Regions from separate parts of the Halobacillus sp. B29 genome, predicted to be linked through region 1. Evidence: riboswitches for the same ligand, from Rfam matches in the RefSeq annotation. Region 1 holds a riboswitch; each other region holds the start of a gene.

The links. Region 1 has a riboswitch for S-adenosylmethionine ahead of metK (methionine adenosyltransferase). Riboswitches for the same ligand answer to the same signal wherever they lie in the genome.
Region 2: linked by a shared signal. The riboswitch ahead of ACTWP7_RS07805 (OsmC family protein) and the one ahead of metK (methionine adenosyltransferase) in region 1 are both predicted to bind S-adenosylmethionine.
Region 3: linked by a shared signal. The riboswitch ahead of ACTWP7_RS10110 (methionine ABC transporter ATP-binding protein) and the one ahead of metK (methionine adenosyltransferase) in region 1 are both predicted to bind S-adenosylmethionine.
Region 4: linked by a shared signal. The riboswitch ahead of ACTWP7_RS19525 (sodium:solute symporter family protein) and the one ahead of metK (methionine adenosyltransferase) in region 1 are both predicted to bind S-adenosylmethionine.

What each region holds. Positions count from the first base shown of each region.
Region 1 is NZ_JBQQCM010000017.1:42,646-47,600, reverse strand. Features, by position in the region: gene ACTWP7_RS18345 (lysophospholipase) at 1-749, opposite strand, end outside; gene ACTWP7_RS18340 (gamma carbonic anhydrase) at 811-1,323, shown strand; gene metK (methionine adenosyltransferase) at 1,413-2,609, opposite strand; SAM riboswitch class I at 2,835-2,947, opposite strand; gene pckA (phosphoenolpyruvate carboxykinase (ATP)) at 3,563-4,955, shown strand, end outside.
Region 2 is NZ_JBQQCM010000004.1:306,165-311,119, forward strand. Features, by position in the region: gene ACTWP7_RS07790 (YjcZ family sporulation protein) at 72-197, shown strand; gene ACTWP7_RS07795 (hypothetical protein) at 577-1,122, opposite strand; gene ACTWP7_RS07800 (EamA family transporter) at 1,372-2,271, shown strand; SAM riboswitch class I at 2,439-2,544, shown strand; gene ACTWP7_RS07805 (OsmC family protein) at 2,620-3,102, shown strand; gene ACTWP7_RS07810 (sodium:solute symporter family protein) at 3,099-4,712, shown strand.
Region 3 is NZ_JBQQCM010000006.1:214,594-219,548, reverse strand. Features, by position in the region: gene ACTWP7_RS10120 (MetQ/NlpA family ABC transporter substrate-binding protein) at 1-167, opposite strand, end outside; gene ACTWP7_RS10115 (methionine ABC transporter permease) at 202-870, opposite strand; gene ACTWP7_RS10110 (methionine ABC transporter ATP-binding protein) at 863-1,888, opposite strand; SAM riboswitch class I at 1,961-2,070, opposite strand; SAM riboswitch class I at 2,228-2,336, opposite strand; gene ACTWP7_RS10105 (TlpA family protein disulfide reductase) at 2,412-2,828, shown strand; gene ACTWP7_RS10100 (hypothetical protein) at 2,821-3,147, opposite strand; gene ACTWP7_RS10095 (thioredoxin family protein) at 3,247-3,561, opposite strand; gene ACTWP7_RS10090 (toprim domain-containing protein) at 3,572-3,919, opposite strand; gene gcvH (glycine cleavage system protein GcvH) at 4,057-4,440, opposite strand; gene ACTWP7_RS10080 (arsenate reductase family protein) at 4,494-4,880, opposite strand.
Region 4 is NZ_JBQQCM010000022.1:18,940-23,894, reverse strand. Features, by position in the region: gene ACTWP7_RS19535 (hypothetical protein) at 1-235, opposite strand, end outside; gene ACTWP7_RS19530 (histidine phosphatase family protein) at 979-1,542, shown strand; SAM riboswitch class I at 1,675-1,783, shown strand; gene ACTWP7_RS19525 (sodium:solute symporter family protein) at 2,071-3,630, shown strand; gene ACTWP7_RS19520 (SDR family NAD(P)-dependent oxidoreductase) at 3,716-4,459, opposite strand; gene ACTWP7_RS19515 (hypothetical protein) at 4,752-4,955, shown strand, end outside.

The DNA.
Region 1 (4,955 bases):
AGAGCAAAATTGTAGACGTCTTCCTGCTCAGGTTCATTAAAAATTTCATGATAGAACCCCGGCCATTCTTTATAGGTTTTCTCCTGACATCCGACTTTATGAAACCATTCTCTTGTTTTCTCAGGATCTACCATATGATCCTCACCTGCCTGCATGACTAATAAAGGCACATCCGGAAACTCTTCAACTTCTGAAAATGACTTCTTAATCGCTTTTCGGAATTCCTTATACCATCGAATAGATACCTTCTCTATTATAAGAGAATCCTGTTTATCTTTGGCAATAACCTCTGGATTACGGGTTACATACTCTGGTTTAAAAGGAGCTTTTACCAATACGGATGGCCAAACCTTATTTATTACATGAGTGACCGCTTCGAGAGACTTGCTAGCTCCGTTTAGTATTCCTGCAGCAGGCGACGAAAGAATCACTCCATTCACTGACGGTTTTAATTCCTGCATAACCCGCATCACAACCGTCCCGCCCATACTATGTCCCAGTAAAAATACAGGACGAGAAGAATCTGCTTTTTGCAGCCATTGACGCACAGTTTCTATGTAGGTTTCAAAATTCTTTATATGACCTTTCTTTCCTTCCGATAGTCCCTGGCCTGGCAGATCACCATAAATGACATTAAATCCACCTTTTTGAAAGCTTTCAGCCAATGAATGATAACGTCCGGCGTGTTCAAATGCTCCATGCACAATAATGATGGTAGCTAAATTTTGATTGGAGTTTAATCGTTTCACTTCTTCACGGCTCCTATCACTTTGCTATACTTAATATAACCATATTATAAGGGGGTTTAGTATGATTTGCGAATATAAAGGAAAAGAACCTCGGATCGATGAAACTGCTTATATTGCTGAAGATACTGTAATCACTGGGGATGTAACGATCGGAGCATACTCAAGTATTTGGTTTAAAACAGTCATTCGCGGAGATGTATCATCCGTACATATTGGCAGCAATGTGAACATTCAGGACCTTAGTCTACTTCATCAGAGTCCTGGTCTTCCATTGGTGATTGAAGATGGCGTTACGGTTGGACACCAGGTTACCCTTCACTCTCCACACATTAAGAAAAATGCTTTAATAGGCATGGGATCCTTAATACTTGACGGAGCTGAAATAGGAGAACAGGCTTTTATTGGCGCCGGCAGCCTTGTACCTCCGGGTAAGGTAATTCCTCCGAACACCCTTGCTTTCGGCAGGCCGGCTAAAGTCGTTCGTGATTTGACCGAAGATGATATCAAAGAAATGAATCGAATCCGAACCAGTTATGTAGAGAAAGGGCAATATTATAAAGGAGTCCAAGGTTAAACAATCTAATGATCAGCGTATCTATAGTTTTTATAGAAAAGGGAACTTCCTCTTTGAGAAAGTTCCCTTTTTGATATGCGTGAAGTTTTTTAACTAAAACGCTCTTTAAGCTCATCTGCCTTATCTGTTCTCTCCCAAGGAAATTCTACATCTGTGCGGCCAAAGTGACCATAGGCAGCCGTCTGCCTATAAATGGGTCTGCGCAAATCGAGCATTTTAATGATGCCTGCGGGACGGAGATCAAACAATTCTCTTACAGCTGCCACGAGGTCTTCTTCAGCTATCTTTCCTGTGTCAAAAGTATTAATGGAAATGGACACTGGCTGTGCTACCCCAATAGCATAGGCTAACTGTACTTCAACTGTATCAGCAAGACCTGCTGCCACAATATTTTTAGCTACATATCTGGCCGCATAGGCAGCAGAACGATCCACCTTAGTGGCATCTTTCCCACTGAATGCTCCGCCCCCATGACGCGCATAGCCGCCATAAGTATCTACAATGATTTTTCTGCCAGTTAATCCGGCGTCACCTTGAGGTCCTCCAATAACGAAGCGGCCTGTAGGGTTAATGAAGTATTTTGTACTGTCATCAATAAGATGAGAAGGGACAACCGGATCAATAACCTGTTCTTTTAAATCTTTTTTTATTTGTTCAAGTGTAATCTCTTCTGCATGCTGGGTTGATATAACAATCGTATCCACTCGAACAGGTTGATCATTAGCGTCGTATTCAATCGTTACTTGTGTTTTTCCATCAGGACGAAGATATTCCAATGTTCCGTTATTACGTACATCTGATAACCTTTTGGAAAGTTTATGAGCTAATGAAATCGGTAACGGCATCAATTCTTTGGTTTCATTATTAGCAAAACCAAACATGAGTCCCTGGTCTCCAGCTCCTATAGCTTCTATTTCATCATCACTCATTTGACCTTCTCTGGATTCATAGGCAACATCTACGCCGCCGGCAATGTCAGGAGACTGCTCATCAATGGCTGTCAATACAGCACATGTATCAGCGTCAAATCCAAATTTAGCTCTTGTATATCCAATTTCTTTAATGGTTTGACGAACAATGGCTGGAATATCAACATACGTATTGGTACTGATTTCTCCTGAAACAAGTACTAGTCCCGTTGTTACCGTTGTCTCACATGCAACTCTTGCATTTGGATCATTTTTTAAAATTTCATCTAAAATAGCATCAGAAATCTGGTCACAAATCTTGTCCGGATGACCTTCTGTAACAGATTCTGATGTGAATAACCGGCGATTGGCTGGCATTCTGAAAAACTCCTCCTTCTGTAAGTACAAAGTATTAGACGGAACTCTTTACCAGTATGTGTAGAAACTTTATCATAGTCTCAATCTATGTTCTTTTCTTATGGATGTCACAACCTAAGGTGCAAGCAATTTGGAATAGCAATCGGCATATCACTTAGTGTAGATATTGCCTTAAAAATAGAAAAAACCCTTCCTGATTCGAGGAAAGGGGGCTGCTTCCTTTCGCTCTTATCGTCCAAGGAGTATTCGTCCTTGCTTCAGGTTAGCACCATGTCATATTTCACATGACGGTTGCTGGGCTTCAAAGGGCCTGTCCCTCCACCTACTCTGGATAAGAGAGTTTCCGTTCTAAGATATCGTATCGAAAACGTACTTTAATGTCAATTAAAGCACTAATGCTATGAGGAACGCCCATTTACGGGCTTTTCTCCATCGTCTCAATAGCTGGTCTCCCCTTGTAATGGTCACCAGGAGTTTTTGGCAAAATAATAAACCTTCTGCCTATTCCTACATAGTATAATTCATATAACTTTTCACATTCTCATTCCTTTAAATTTTCTATATTAAAGGAGGAAATTTATCATCTCTAAACGAACTTGAAAATAAGCGGACGGATGATTATTAAGTTCACGTCGGTATTCAAATGAATATCTATGCTAAACGGTTCCCAGAATTCACCCGTTGCTGATCCATTTATGGAATGAGTGGATTAGGGGACAAAAAAACGAAAGATCTCTCCGTCCTCAACATTGTTGAATATCTAATACATTTCGTGCTTTTTCCAGATCATCCAGCTTGCAAAAAACAACTTTTAGATTTAACCTTACCATCACAAAAATTATTGAAAGCATTTTCATTATTAGTATGGATTAATAAAACGATTGTGTTATACTAATGTTCAGATTAACACATAGCTTGGAATAAAATTTTCTTATAAAGGCGGGTAGACACATATGAGTGCCATTAATCAAATGTCAGAATTGAATCTTTTATTAGCTCAAGACCATGTCCACCATCAATTATCGGTCCCTCAGCTAGTGGAAAGGGTCCTGGATCGCAATGAAGGAACATTGACAAATAAAGGTGCCATCCAGGCCACAACCGGTGCTTATACGGGAAGGTCTCCCAACGACAAATTCATTGTCAAGGACGACCAGTCTAACCAATTGGTCGACTGGGGCAAAGTAAATCAACCTATTGAAGACAAAGTCTTTGTAAACCTTTATCATAAAGTACTGGATCACTTGAAAAATCGCAATGATTTATTCGTTTTTAAAGGATACGCCGGGGCAGACGAAAAGTTCCGCCTTCCGATTCAGGTAATTAATGAATTTGCATGGCATAACTTGTTCGCCCACCAAATGTTTATTAGACCAGACGAAGATGAAGAGAAAAATCATGAGGCAGAATTCACGGTGATCTCTGCACCTACTTTTAAAGCGGACCCTGAAGTGGATGGAACCAATTCGGAAGCCTTTATTATGATTTCTTTTAAGCATCGCGTAGTACTCATTGGCGGAACGGAGTATGCAGGTGAAATAAAGAAATCTATTTTTTCAGTTATGAATTACTTATTGCCTCAAAAAGACGTGCTCCCTATGCATTGTTCTGCAAACATCGGAAAAGAGGGAGACGTAGCTCTGTTTTTTGGTTTATCCGGAACAGGCAAGACGACCTTGTCCGCTGATCCTCATCGAAAGTTAATCGGGGACGATGAACACGCATGGTCTAATTACGGCATCTTCAATATAGAGGGCGGTTGTTATGCAAAATGTATCAACTTATCTCAAGATAAAGAGCCCCAGATATTTAATGCGATTCACTTCGGTTCCGTTCTCGAAAATGTAGCTCTCGACAGCGGATCACACACCCCAGACTACGATGACGTAAGCCTGACAGAAAATACAAGAGCAGCTTACCCGATCCACCATATAGATAACATTGTAGAGCCTAGTATTGCGGGGCATCCACATGCCATCATCTTCCTTACTGCGGATGCTACAGGTGTACTGCCTCCCATCAGTAAATTAACCAGAGAGCAGGCGATGTATCATTTCCTGAGTGGTTACACGAGTAAGCTTGCGGGTACAGAGCGTGGAATCACTGAACCTCAAGCTACCTTCTCAGCCTGTTTCGGATCACCTTTTCTACCTTTGCCGCCTTCTACCTATGCTGAAATGCTTGGAGAAAAGATTGAACAGTTTAATGCGGATGTTTATTTAGTTAACACGGGATGGACAGGTGGCCGATACGGAAAAGGATCCCGAATGAAACTATCTTATACGCGTTCTATGATTCATGCAGCTCTAGAAGGAGAATTAAATTCTGTAGAGACCTATACTGATC
Region 2 (4,955 bases), on a different contig from region 1:
GGTCATCCGCCCTCCCAACTTACCTCATTTTTCATAGCCTATCGTATAGGACAAAAAAAGGTGGTGAAGATATGGGCTATGGCGGCTGTGGATATGGCGGCGGTTACGGCGGAGCAAACTACGGAGGTAGTACTTTCGTCTTGATCGTTGTTTTGTTCATTCTATTGATCATTGTAGGAGCATCTTTTTATAACTAGTATTAATAAAGCAGTGAGTCATTGATACCCGTTTTCAGATGGTTCACTCCGCATACCGGGAGGCGTTTCCGTGCCTTCTGGTCTATTTAAATGAGCGTAAGAGCCAGGCCTTTTAAACAAAGGGCCTGGCTTTTTAGGTTGGATAAAGGGTGCTCACTGGAACGACTCCTTTTCCCCTGGCAGAATGGAGTAATTTCAGTGGAGTAAAGGCCCGATTGCCGCTGAGCACGGCTCAATTGCGCACGATCGCGACCCAATCGCAGGTCAGCACGGCACATTTTCGACGAACCAACGCAAAAATTTAACAGAATCATTAAAAAAGAACTCCTGATTTAAGGAGTCCTTTTTTAATATCCATTTTATCATCCACAGTCTGATTCTACTGTATTTTCCGCTCCGCACTTTGAGTAATCTGATTCAGGTAGAAATCTTTGAGTGACAAATCAGGTCCAAAAGGGAAAAGCTGTTCGTTTCTATCAGAAGATGGCTGTTCCAGATCAGGAGATTCCTGTTTGGAAGCTTCCTTTTTAGCCTGTTCGCCAGTTGATTTATAACTGATATGAAACTCTTCTTGATAAATAGGGGTCTCATTCATCGCTTCTTGCTGCTTCATGCCGGATATCCATGTCTCAAAGTTATAAGTGCCACGGTCAATAATCACACATAGATCTTCAAGTGACTGAGTCAGTTCTATTAAACAATCCATACCATTTTTTAAGATGATCCCTTGCTTCCTTGCTTTTTCTATCGAATGTTCCAGTTTATATGGCTCTTCTTTATAACTAAATTCTACATAACAGCTGCTGCGGTCCCAGTTGAACGTAAAATCCTCAATTTTCAAACGCTTCATCACATTGACCAGATTCGTTTCCACCATACCCTGCTCTTTATACGGCATTAACTTTAATAGACTATTCTTGAACATCCCCACGAACACTCCCTTTTTTTCTGATTTATAGTGATTTCCTTATACCAATCATTTCGACAAAAGGGAGAAAATCCCTGTAAAAATCGTTTTACATTTATCGCTATGATTTGCAAAAATTCACCTCAAAATCCGACATACCTGAATGGTTTTCCTCTATTACATTGAGTTTTCAATGGGGCTTTGAAATAATAGCATCAGTGTGTTCGAATGATAGAAGCAAATCGTTAGAATGGGAGGTTTCAAGCAATGAAAGGAAAAGGAGTTATTCTCGTCTTCCTGGGGGCGGCAAGCTTCGGATTTACCCCTATATTTGTAAAAACAGGCTTTCAGTATGGGTATTCTCTCGGACAGATAAATATTGTCCAAATGCTCGCTGCCTTTGTCTTCCTGTGGGGCTTGTCTATTTTAAAAGGGTTGCGTATAAGAGAAATTCGGACCTCAGATCTAATCAAAATCGCTGCCACGGGAAGTACAGTTGGACTGACGAGTATCTTTTATTATGGAGCTATGCAATACCTCCCTGCTTCTATTGCGATTATTCTGCTTTTCCAATTTGTCTGGATCGGTATGGTGTATGAATGGATTTTTACAAAAACTCCACCTGAACGCATTCACTTGATTTCCCTGATCGTCACACTTACGGGAGTGGTGTTAGCTTCAGGACTTTCAGATGGGGGTCTCGATTTACACCCCCTCGGTCTTCTACTCGGACTGCTGTCAGGGTTTTCCTATGCCGGCTTTATTTTTTTCAGCGGTCAGGTGGCTGTTGATTCCCACCCTATACTGCGAAGTTCACTTATGGTGACTGGATCTTTGGTGCTTGTGGTGCTCATCTTCATCCGCGACATCCCTACCATTCCTGTCCTGGACATGCGCTTATGGACGATTGGTGCTGGAATTGCGCTTGTCGGAGCCGTTATTCCTCCCCTATTCTTTGCGGGAGGCGCTCCACTTATTTCGGGACGTCTCGCTAATGTGCTGAGCTCTGTGGAACTTCCAGTCGCCATCATTTCAGCCATGCTGATCCTTTCAGAAACGGTCACCTTTTTGCAGTGGATCGGCGTTTTATTGATCCTTGCAGCTATTTTTATAAATGAGTTTGGCGGTAAGCTGATGAATCTGGAACAACGGCGTCACGCCAGCTAAGTGCTACTGAATTTTTTTCAAAATAGAACCTGATTTCTTATTGTAATGAACCCATATGATGAAGAGGTTTCCTCGCTCCGCCTTCTCTTGTTTCAAAAGCTAACTTTCAAAAAATTTGTTGACAGATGTTTAAATTTAAACGTACAATATTCTTTAAATTCATAATTTTCTTATCGAGAGCGGTGGAGGAAACTGGTCCTTTGATCCCGCGGCAACCTGTTTGATAAACAAGGTGCTCACTCCAGCAGACATTTTCTGTCTGAAAGATAAGAGTCGGGACATTTAAACCAACCCTTCTATTTTTCTTACAGAAAAGTAGAAGGGTTTTTTATATGGAGGGGAGATTAAATGACAGTTCAGCAAACACAGAAGAAGTCAGCATTACGTTCGATTGACACACAAAGCAAGCGCACCAGCCCGTTTCAGAATGCGCATGCCATTCGGGATTTTACGTTTACAATTGATGAGCCCGAGAAGCTTGGCGGTTCTAATGAAGCATTAACTCCTATGGAATACATCACTGGATCGCTTAACGGCTGTTTTATGATCGTTGTAGAAATGGTGGCGAAGGAAAAAGGGTTAACGATTGAAAAGCTTGAGGCAGCTTCAAGCGGAGATATCGATCACAGAGGATTGTTCGGCACAGCTGATGTGAGCCCGCACTTTCAAACGGTGACGCTTAAGGTGGACGTTACATTTGCAGAGAAAGAAGTCGACGAAGAAGGTTTTATTCAACTCGTTCTAAAACGCTGCCCGGCTTTCAATTTGTTTAAGGATGCAGGCGTAAATATTGAAGTAATCTGGAACATCAACAAGGAGGTACAAATATGAGCTCATATGGATTTTGGATGATTTCACTTGCCTTATTATACACGCTCGCCCTCATCATCGTCGGTAATGTGGCGAAGCGAAAAGCCAATCGCGGCGAGCAATATTTTGTAGGGGGACGGACATTTAGATGGTGGACGGTGGCCTTTTGTATAACGGGCCTCTTCTCAGGTTCGACGTACATATCGATTGTCGAGCTTTCCTACCTGACCGGAATTTCAGCCATCTGGTATGGCGTCGCAGAAACGTTGCAAGTCTTATTAATTGCCTTATTATTAATCAAATCCTTCCGGGAAAAGTTAATCGTCACGATCTCAGGATTAATCGGGGATCAATTCGGCAGACGGGCTAAAGCTTTATCAGGTGCGATTACAGCCTTTGCCTTTCCGATGTGGTCCGTCGCTACAGCAATTGCTTTTGCTTCTGCCTTTCACGTGTTTACCGGCGTTTCGTTATCATTGTCCGTCGCTTTTACAGCTATCTTACTATTTGTTTATTTACAGTCGGGCGGGATGTGGGCGGTTGCCTTTACCCAAACGATGAACACGATTATTTTTGCTATTATGTTTATTATTGGAACCGTGGCCTTCTTCATCAACCCAGGCATCTCCGGCTTACAGCAGCTTGCAGCCGAACAGCCGAGCATGTTTGATTGGGGAGGCGCCGGCCTTCAAGTAATCCTAGTATGGTTTGCCACTTTCATGGTAAACGTGATTCTAGCACAGGCCGCTTTTCAGATGGCCTTGTCCTGTAAAACGCCTGAAGAAGGACGCAAAGGTTTAATCGTCGCAGAAGTGATGAGTGTTCCATTTATTCTTCTTGGTATTCTATTTGGTTTGTCTGCCGCTGCGGTCGTTCCTGACGCAAGCCTGGGACTCGTTGCTCTCCCCCAATATTTAATGGAAGTACTGCCCGCTCCTTTCGTCGGCCTGTTCTTCTTAGGCATCTGGGCATGTGCTTTAGGTTGGGGCGCACCTTGCCAGTTCTCAGGAGCCACCAGTCTTGGGAAAGATGTCGGAAGCGCCATTTTCCCTGGCGCATCTCCAGAACAGCTGGTCAAATATACCAAGTGGTCGCTGCTGCTTCTGACAGGACTCATGATCATTTTCGGCTTCCTGCGCACAGAGCAATCCGCGTGGTGGAACGTACTTGCCTGGACCATGAGAAACTCTGCCACCTTCGCTCCAGTAGTCGCCGCGTTATTCTGGCCGCTTGTCACAAAGCGAGCCGTGATCGGCTCCCTATTTGGAGGGTTTGCAGCAGGATTAATCTGGTATCACTTAAGTAATTGGCACCCGGCTGATTTCTTCTTGAATATCCACCCAGTTTGGGTAGGGATGAGCGTCAATATTCTCGTTATGGTCCTGTTTACCGTTGCCTTCAACTATGGAAATTGGAAGATTACCAATAACCGCTCTGTGAAAGGAGCCGTTGTGTTGGCTGCCATTGCCTTGCTGCTTGTCGTTAACGGATTATTCTATGAATCCCTGCACGCCGCTGGTGTAGTAGGTTTGACTCTATTCCTTAATGTACTAGCCGTGTTTATCGGAAGTATTATTTATATCAAACCGAAAGTGGCCGAAGCGTCGTTTCAAAAGAAAGTAGTATCTTAAATATAGAAGGAACTCCTAAATCGTTCTAATGTTATGGAGAAAATCTTAAAACGCAGAAACAAATAGAACACAAAAAAAGCTTAGAGGCTATTTGCCTCTAAGCTTTTTAGAATGTTAAAAGTCCATAGTCATTTGCGACCAACTCGTTTATCTTCCCCTTACCTCCTTAGTGAAAGAGTCTTCTACCGACATTCGATAAAACTATAAAAAAGTTACTGAGTTGCTTTTCAAGAGGAAACCTTC
Region 3 (4,955 bases), on a different contig from region 1:
GCGTGTGGAACACTTGTAGCTCCTACAGCTATTTCAGTGGTTCCTTCTTCAGAACTGCCATCACCGCTGTTTTCTTCCGAGCCTGAGTTTCCTTCGTCTGATGAACCGCATGCTGACAAAAGAATGATTAATAATAAAGTAAAAATACCGAATGTAATTTTTTTCATAAATACTCTCTCCCTTTAATATAATGTAGGATTTTTATCTTTTATCCAATTTTCTAGAAACGAAGTCCCCGATAAATTGGAAAATGAAAACAATAAACACAATGAGAATCGTACAAATAAAGACAACATCAAAGTCGCTGCGCTGAAATCCGTAGAAATAGGCAAAGTCACCTAAACCACCGGCACCGATCGCTCCCGCCACCGCGGTATAGCCAATTAATGCTATAGCTGTAACGGTAATCCCAGAAACCAGGGCAGGCATTGACTCAGGAAGCAGCACCTTAAAAATCAAAGTAGAAGATTTAGCACCCATCGATTTAGCAGCTTCAATGACACCTTTATCTACTTCTTTCAATGCAATCTCGACAAGCCGTGCATAGAATGGTGCGCCACCTATAATTAAGGCAGGGAGTGCCGCTTTAGGACCTCGAATAGTGCCAATGAGAAAATCAGTAAATGGGAATAATAACAAAATTAAAATGATAAAAGGTATAGCCCTGAAGATATTAACGACTGAAGCAGTTATCCAGTTTAATATCTTGTTTTGCCACAGGCCTCCTGGACCTGACAAGTACAGAAGTAAACCTAACAGTAAACCTAAAATAAACGTACCTGCTACAGAGATTAGTGTCATGTAGAGTGTTTCATTAGTAGCTGTTATCAAATCATCCATAGTGACGTTTGGGAAAAATTGATTAATCATCTGGACTCACCTCCAATTCTACAGAGGTGGATTGAATATATTCAATCGCACGCGTGATTTCTTCTTTATCACCCAGAAATTGAACAAACATTGTTCCATACGCACCCTTTTGGGTTTGCGTGATCTTTCCGTGCAATATGTTTACATCCAGCACAAACTTTCTGGAAATTTCACTGATTAAAGCCTGATTGGTGCTCTCACCTACAAAATGCAGACGAAGGATCTCACCAGTTTTATAGGTATCCTTTATGAGCTGAAGAGAATGTTCGCGTTCAGGGTCTCCCATTACCTGATCGACAAACTTCTTGGTAACCTGTTCTTTTGGATAAAGGAAAACATCGAGCACGTCTCCCTGTTCCACAATTTTACCTTGCTCCATAACGGCTACCTGATGGCAGATCTTTCGAATCACATGCATTTCATGGGTGATGAGAACAATTGTCAGTCCAAGCTTCTCGTTAATATCTACTAATAGATCAAGAATGGAATCCGTTGTCTCTGGGTCAAGAGCTGACGTCGCTTCATCACAAAGAAGAACTTTCGGTTTATTTGCTAACGCACGAGCTATTCCTACTCTTTGTTTCTGTCCGCCGCTTAACTGAGAGGGGTATGAATTACCTCGTCCACTAAGACCTACCAGGTCTATTAATTCATTAACACGTTTAGTTCTTTCGCTTTTTGGTACGCCAGCTATTTCAAGTGGAAAAGCGATATTATCGTGAACGGTTCGAGACCACAAAAGATTAAAATGCTGAAAAATCATACCAATCTCCTGCCGGGCCTCCCGCAGCTTCCCTTTGTTTAAAGAAGTCAATTCTTGATCATCAATGGTCACCTTGCCGTCCGTTGGATCTTCCAGGCGATTTAGCAGCCTTATGAAAGTACTTTTTCCAGCACCACTATAACCGATGACCCCGTAAATCTCTCCCTTTTTTATCTGTAAACTAAGGTCGTCGACAGCACGGACCTCCTGATGTTTCGTGCGAAAGACCTTGGATAAGCCTTTAATTGAAATCATGTCGTCTTCCCTCCAATAAAAAAACCTCTCTGCTTGAGAACAGAAAGGTTAGCGTAACAATCTTTATCTGTTCTCTCATCTTCACAAGGATTACCCCTTGCAGGAATTGGCACCTTGCCAAGTCTTAACTTGCCGGTTGCCGGGCATCAAAGGGCCAGTCCCTCCGCCTCTCTGGATAAGAGATTTTACTATATTAATTTATTATCACTTTAATACGTGTACGTACTATAAAGAGGATTCTAGCATTGTTAGAATTTCGTGTCAACTTGATAATATTCCTATAAATTCGACAAAATAAAAACTCTTCCTTAAAGTTAGAAGAGTTCGTTTAAAACACTCTTCTCATCTACCAAAGTAAAGTACTTTGCAGGAATTAGCACCGTGTTCATCTGCATGAACCGGTTGCCGGGCATCAAAGGGCCAGTCCCTCCGCCTCTCTGGATAAGTGAAGATGTCGCTATTAAATTAATGAATATGTTAGCATGGGGCTATAAATTAAGTCAACAATTAAGGAGTGGTCACGTTGAGGAATGCGCCAATTTTTGAACTTCCGTATATAAACAAAGAAGGAACTTATAGTAATAAAGAGGATCTGGGAAAAATAATTGTTCTTACTTTTTGGACCTCATGGTGTCCCGACAGTGGTAAAGATTTACCTAAAAAAGAACAACTTTATAAAACAATGGATCATGAGAAAGTAAAAATGATAACAATAAATGTAGCAGGACGTGAACGAAGCGAAGCTGAGGCAGAAGAATATGCTGAAAAGTTTTTATCTCAGCCAGCCCTTAAAGACCAAGGACGAACAATTTACGATTTGTATAACAGCGACGGGGTACCTACCACTGTTATCATTAATAAGGATGGTTTTATTCATTCACAATTCGGGGATAAAGCAGAGTTCTTATCCGTTGTAGAATCTCTCGGTGAACTTATCTAGCCAATAGTAGAAGTGATTCTATAAATAATATATTCCGGTATGCCCCTTGAACTTTAATGGTGGTTTGGGGGAAAGAAGTTAACTTTTGTTCTCCCGCAAATAAAGTTTTCATAATACTACTGGAAGATTGCAGGCAAATGTCATTATACTCATTATCCTGATGATCTGTATTAAGATGTACACCTGACTGGTCTATATACAGGTAAACTTTAAGACTGCCGACCAGTAGAATTACGTTCAGCGTGCGTTCCCGCCAAGTGGGTAAAAGATCTGTTCTCTGGTTCACTTGTTTAACCCAATCTTGTATGAATTCCATCATTGTTAACTCCTCCTTTATTTGTTAAATAAATTCTTGATAAGGAGGAGTCATCCCTTCTAAAATAACGAAGAATCGTTCGTCATTTACCGGGTGATTCATTTATTTTTTTACATATTCAGAAAGTTTATCGTACATAAAAGGAACTGAATGAAATGCATAAATCTTCTCTACAACTTCTCCGTGATGGGTTACAAGAAGACAGGGCACACTTTTAATTTGATACGTTTTCATTAAGTCAGGATGCAGCGAAGCATTGCACTCTTTAAATAATTCCCTGTTATACGTGACCTCAATGGTCGTAAGCATTTTTCTGGCCAAGTGGCAGGTTCCACAAAAAGGAGTATGGATGAATGTTAATCCAATGTTTTGCTCTTCTAAATCATGACCTGCTGACTTGTTATCTATTTCCTGCACTATGATCCTCCTAAATGAGATAAATGGACTTTACGTTAAAGTGCCTATTTAATAAGGCTCTAGCTAATTCGGGTTCAGGAGTGGCTGCCACTTCCCGAAATGCTTTATCAATGTAGATGTGTACGGCATGAGGCAGTTCTGCTGTCAGTTGTTTTCTTAATTTATAGCCGGAGTCGTCTTCATCCACAAGAATATACACCCTGCGCTCGTCGAGATTGTAATCAAGAATCAGTTCCTCCATCCGTTCGATGCCAAGTGTTCCATGTGTACAAATGATTTCTATATCTTCCGCAAGAATTTTCTTGATTTTTCGCTTATCCGTTATTCCCTCAACAATTACGATTCTTTCTCCATCCATTTTCTATCACCCACTATATAGAAACAGACCATGCCAAAGAGGCATGGTCTGAACATGATTAATATGGTACACGATCATGTCAGACAAGGATCATATGTAGCCCTGCCTGTACAATTGCTCATGGTAATTGCTAGACTTTAATCTTCATTAATCATTTCTTCATATTGATCAGATGACATTAATTCATCCATTTCAGAAGAATCACCTGGTTCCACAATCACCATCCACGCTTTATCATACGGGGATTCATTTACGAATTCCGGGCTGTCTTCAAGCTCTTCATTCACTTCAACAACTTTACCGCTTAATGGAGCGTACAATTCTGAAACAGTTTTCACAGATTCTACACTGCCAAACGGTTCATCTGCTTCAAGTTCGTCCCCTACTTCAGGAAGCTCTACAAACACAATATCACCCAGTTCAGATTGAGCGAAATCTGTAATGCCGATACGGACTTTCCCGCCTTCTTCTTTAACCCATTCGTGTTCTTCAGAGTAACGCAGATCTTTTGGTACACTCATTGAAATCCCTCCACAATATTAAATATGATTTATAACCATTACAAACATAAAAGCTAGCTGCTTTTATTTCCAATGTTCTGCTCACTGCCCCACGCTTCCTGAAAATTCTCAGGCTTGAAACCAACAGTGACCTTGTTTCCATCTGTGAGAATAGGCCTTTTAATTAACATGCCATCTGAAGCAAGCCATTCGATCATTTCTTCCTGAGTAGCATCCTTCAGTTTTTCCTTCATATTCAATTCTCTATACTTTTTACCACTCGTATTAAAAAACTTACGAGCAGGAAGACCACTTCGATCGATTAGTTTGACCAGCTCATCAGAAGTCGGTGGTTCTTCCACGATATGTATGGAGGTATAATTTATCCCTTGTTCATCCAGCCATTGTTTAGCTTTTTTGCAAGTCCCGCATTTGGGGTACCAATAAAAGGTTACCGGCATAACTATCACTCCTTACAGTTGATATATTATATTTTACCATAATGAAGATATTTATTTCATCGGTTAATCTAATTT
Region 4 (4,955 bases), on a different contig from region 1:
CGATAACCGATAAATTATCAGTCTCATCTATTTTGTAGACGGAGAGAAAATAGGTTACTTTTTTCTCGTACAGCTGAATCGGATCAACATAAAGCACTGGAATCGGCTGACCGAGAGCATCGCTTCCTGCTCCGTCGATCTCTATATCAGCGCTGTAAATGATATTTGCGGAATTGATGCTGTTTTTGTAGATCCGTACTCCGATACTTCCAGGTGTTACTGAATTATTGTTCACAAGAAACAACCCGTTTAAAGAGACGGCACTACCAGCTTTTAAATTTGTGAGTGTAACTGTAGAGATAGTGAGACCTGGAGCAACCGGAATAGGAGCATTTGTAGTAAAGTCTTCATTTGCATAATCGAACTGGATGCTCTGACTGTCTTTCTTTATATACTCCCAACATTTATATTTAGTATTCCAACTTGGGTAACAAGGGGAACAATAGGGGAATTGAGAAAAATTTACTTTATTACTGTCCAAAAAAAATTTCCTTTCTATAAAAATGTATGAGTAAGATAGCTCTTTCTATTCTATGTTTGAGGGATGGAAGTGAGAAAGACAAAAACCCAGGAAAACGATAATAATAGGTAGACTGCAACTTTCAGATTTTCATGGAGGTTTTCTTTTCCAGGAACGCTACCAAAATATTAGATACTTATGTTAAAGTGTTTTTCACCGTTGAGTCTTACGTTATAAGCTCATGCAGTGGATTTGATATATCTCAAACTTTTACTAATGAAGAGGGGTACCTATCTCGCTTGAAAACATTAGTGATACATATTTTTTTACATTCATGAGATGGGAGATAAAGCTGGAAATCGTGAGGTGCGGGGTAATTATTGAAGATAGGCCAGGGTGAATTCTTTTACAGAGAAGAACACGATATTTGGTGAATTCCCGGTAGCACATTAGAGGTAAGAGAGACATTTGAAGACACCGTTAGACGAGATTACATGACTAATATACAGGAGGCTGCCATGACAACAAACATTTATATGGTGCGACACGCTCATTCTACATATACACCAGACGAATTAAATAGGCCGTTATCAGCAGAGGGAACTAAAGAAGCGGCTAAAGTCAGCGCACGGCTCATAGACGATAATATCGAGCACGTGATCTCGAGTCCTTATTTAAGGGCCATACAGACGGTTGAAGGATTAGCTTCTGCTCTCGGGCAAGAAATTCATATAATGGATGGGTTCAAAGAAAGGAAGTTAATAGAGGGAGGAGCTGATAACTTTGAGGAAGCCATTCAAAAAGTATGGGCTCAGCCTAGTTTTTTCTGGGAAGGCGGAGAATCAAATGTGAACGCCCAGGAAAGAGGCGTAAGAGCCTTGAACAACGTATTAGAAAAATATGAAAATAAAAATGTCGCCATCGGTACGCACGGTAATATTATGGTGCTCACCATGAATTATTTTGATAACCAATACGACTTTGAGTTTTGGAAGAATCTTGCGATGCCAGATATCTACAAGCTTTCTTTTGAGGCTGATCAGTTCGTAGGTTGTAAGAGAATATGGAAGGATTCTTATTGAGTGATTTTTCAGTATGGATCATCGCTTCTATTCTATGATTCTTTTCTGTTTTTACTAATTTCAAATAATGAATTGACGAAATAGAGGGGTATGATAGAATGGAGTCTAATTAACATTCGAATATTTTGAATTTTCTTATCGAGAGAGGCAGAGGGACTGACCCTGTGAAGCCTCGGCAACCGGCTGATTTATGCACGGTGCCAATTTCAGAGGAAGGCGAAAGCTATTCCGGAGATGAGAGAGCAAGCGGCAGCCAAAAGACAGTTGCCCAAAGCCCTTCTCTCTTCGTGAGTGAAGGGTTTTTAATTTTTCTAAAGGAGGGCAGTAAAAGGTTCGACACAAAACAATCGGAAAAAGGAGGATGGCCATGTTCTTAGCGATGATGGTTTGGGTGGGGACTATGATTTTTTCCTTCCTATTAGGAACATTTCTCTGTTACAGAGTGGAGAAATCAGGTGTAAAACGGTGGGGAGCCACCGGACGAATATTTAAGTATAAATAAGCTAGCAGGAAGGAAGTTACTGACAAATGATATGGTATATTCTCGTATTTAGTTTTTATGTTCTATTTTTAATATGGGCAAATGTAAAAAGTCTTAAGAAAGCAGAGTCGATCGATGACTATACAACGGGCGGACACCGAATGGGGCTTCTTCTTGGAATCGGTACCACAGCAGCAACATGGGTAAGTGTAGCTTCTGTTATCGGGGTCCCCGGTTATTTGTACAGTTCGGGTGTATCGGCTGTGATCGGCTGGGTAGCCGGCTGGTGTTTCGGCGGAGCCTTAATCCCTATTGTTGCTTACAAAATAAGAAGACCGGAAAAGCCTGCCAGGACGTTCCCTGAATTTATCCGGCATAGGTTTGAACCTTTTCAGAACAAGAGTACATTGCAGGCAATTGTTGGTATTTTAATGTTTATCGGTTATTTGCTGCTCGTCAATATTCAGGTAACTGGGTTTGGCATTGTTTTTTCAAGTATCACGGGCATTGATTATAAAATTGCGATTTTCGGATTCTTATTATTTATATTAATTACAAGTGTAGGTGGATTCTGGTCTGTGGCTGCCACGGACACGTTAAATACGATTTTGATTATGATCGGCGTATTACTTGCGAGCGGTGTAGTATGGTCGTTAACCGGTGGAATCGGTAATATAGTCGATACGCTTGCGACGACAACCTCGCCGACAAACGTGGGAGGGCCGGAGCTTGAAGAAGGAATTTTACTGTCCCCGTTTGGGACATTTGGTATTGGTGCATTACTTTCCATTTTTATATCGAATTCGTTAGGAACCCCTTCTTCCCCTCACTGGGTCACGAGGATGCTGGCTCCTCAAAATGTGAAAGTAGCGATCTTGCAGGTACTGGGTACGATTCTGGTATTGATTTTCATTATGACGCCACTGATCGTTATTGGCCTCGGGGCAAAAGTACTGGTACCGAGCATACCTGTAGATAAAACGACGGACTACATCATTCCTTTAGTCATCCAGCAGTACACGCCGCCTATTATCGGAGGCATCACGCTGGTAGCTATCTGTGCAGCGGCTATTTCCACGGCAAATTCGATGCTTTTGCACTGCGCCACTTCTCTTTATTATGATGTGTACTTAAATATAGCTCCAAAACGAATCAGTGAGAAGAAGTTTAAGAACTGGCTCCGCTTAAGTATATTTGGAATTGCAACCGCAGCCGTTCTCTTAGCTATTAACCCACCATGGTTCTTGGCTATGGGATTTGTCTATGTGTATGGCGGATTTGGGGCTGCGTTTTTCCTCGTTGTGTTCTTAGGGCTGTACTGGAAGAGAATGAACCGGGCAGGAGCCTATGCCGGTATCATCATCGGGGCGGTCGTGTATGTGGCAGCGAAGGCAATGGGGTATGGACTGCCATTTGTCATCGCCGTTACGGCATCACTGATTGGGGTGCTGATTGCCGTTTACTTTACGAAAAAAGCACCGCTTGAAGCCTATGAACCTTACTTTGAGGCGGAAATTAGTGATTCTACCAGGGAAGTACTGGAGAAGATGAGATCCACGACTCAGGAAGAACCTGAAGTGAAAAATGACCGTTCTCGTATCGGTTAGAATGATTCAAATAGACGTAGGAGCTGCCTATTGCAGGCAGCTCCTACGCTTTTTTATTACGATTCGTCCCGTGTATAAATGAACTTTACTGAGCCGTATAGCCGCCATCCACCAGCATATTGGCTCCGACCATAAAGGAAGCGTCGTCACTTGCGAGAAAACTGACCGCTTTCGCAATTTCCTTAGGCTGACCCAGTCGTCCAATCGGGTGTGCACCTGCAAGGCCCTGGCGCATTTCCTCATCGGCATTTTCCAGAATTGCCGTTTCAACGTAGCCTGGACATACCGCGTTTACGCGTATATTGTTTTTCGCGTAAGTAACCCCTAATGTGCGGGTAAGGTTGACGACTCCGCCTTTGGCTGCGGCATAAGAAGTTACCGAATCCTGTCCGACGTGTCCCAGGATCGAAGCGTTGTTGACGATTGCTCCACCGTTTTCCTGTTCGAGCATCTGCGTGATAGCGTATTTGTTAGATAGAAACACACCGTTGATGTTTACATCCATGAGTTTCTTCCATTCTTCATAGGAAAGCTCGTGCGCCGGTGTAGCGTCGCCAATTCCGGCATTCGCAAATAGAATATCCAGCGAACCAAATGTGCCGACCGCCGTCTGAACCATGTTCTTAATATCTTCCTCAGATGTGACGTCGGTTTTTTGGAACACGGTTTCATAACCCTGGTCATTTAACTGACTGGACAATTCGCTTCCCTGTTCGTTCAAATCGGCAATCACCACTTTCGCACCCTGCTCGCAGAAATCCTTCACGGCTGCCTCGCCAATTCCACTAGAACCACCTGTAACCACAGCAACTTTACCTTTTAATTTCATGGCTATCCCTCCTATATTTTTAATAAAGAAACCAGTCTATATTTTCCACTATTGGAAAATAGTGAAACGAAAGACATTTTGGCCTTCATTTTTGGAAAGAATAACGGCTTGATGCTTGGGTTCACGAGGTTGAGGTAAAAAGTAGTAAGTATTACGTTTATTTCAATTATGTGAAATAAACTCATAAATACTCTAATTATGTTAATATGTGGAATATGTTTCTGAAGTAAGCAGTAAAAGATACATAGAGTTGTAGATTTTTGAAAAATTTTCAAACAAGGAAGTGAGTACCGTGAAAAAAGTCAGCCTGCTTTTCTCTGCCATCCTCCTGGTCTTTTTCCTAATCGCTTGTACAGAGAGCTCTTCGACAAGCACCGATCAGAATGAAAAAGGAGAAGCTTCCTCGGAGGAAGCTTCCTCCGAGGAGCAGAATAATGAAGAATCTTCTTCAGAAGAGAAGAAAAAAGAAGAAACGAAGCCGCCGCAGCCTTATGAG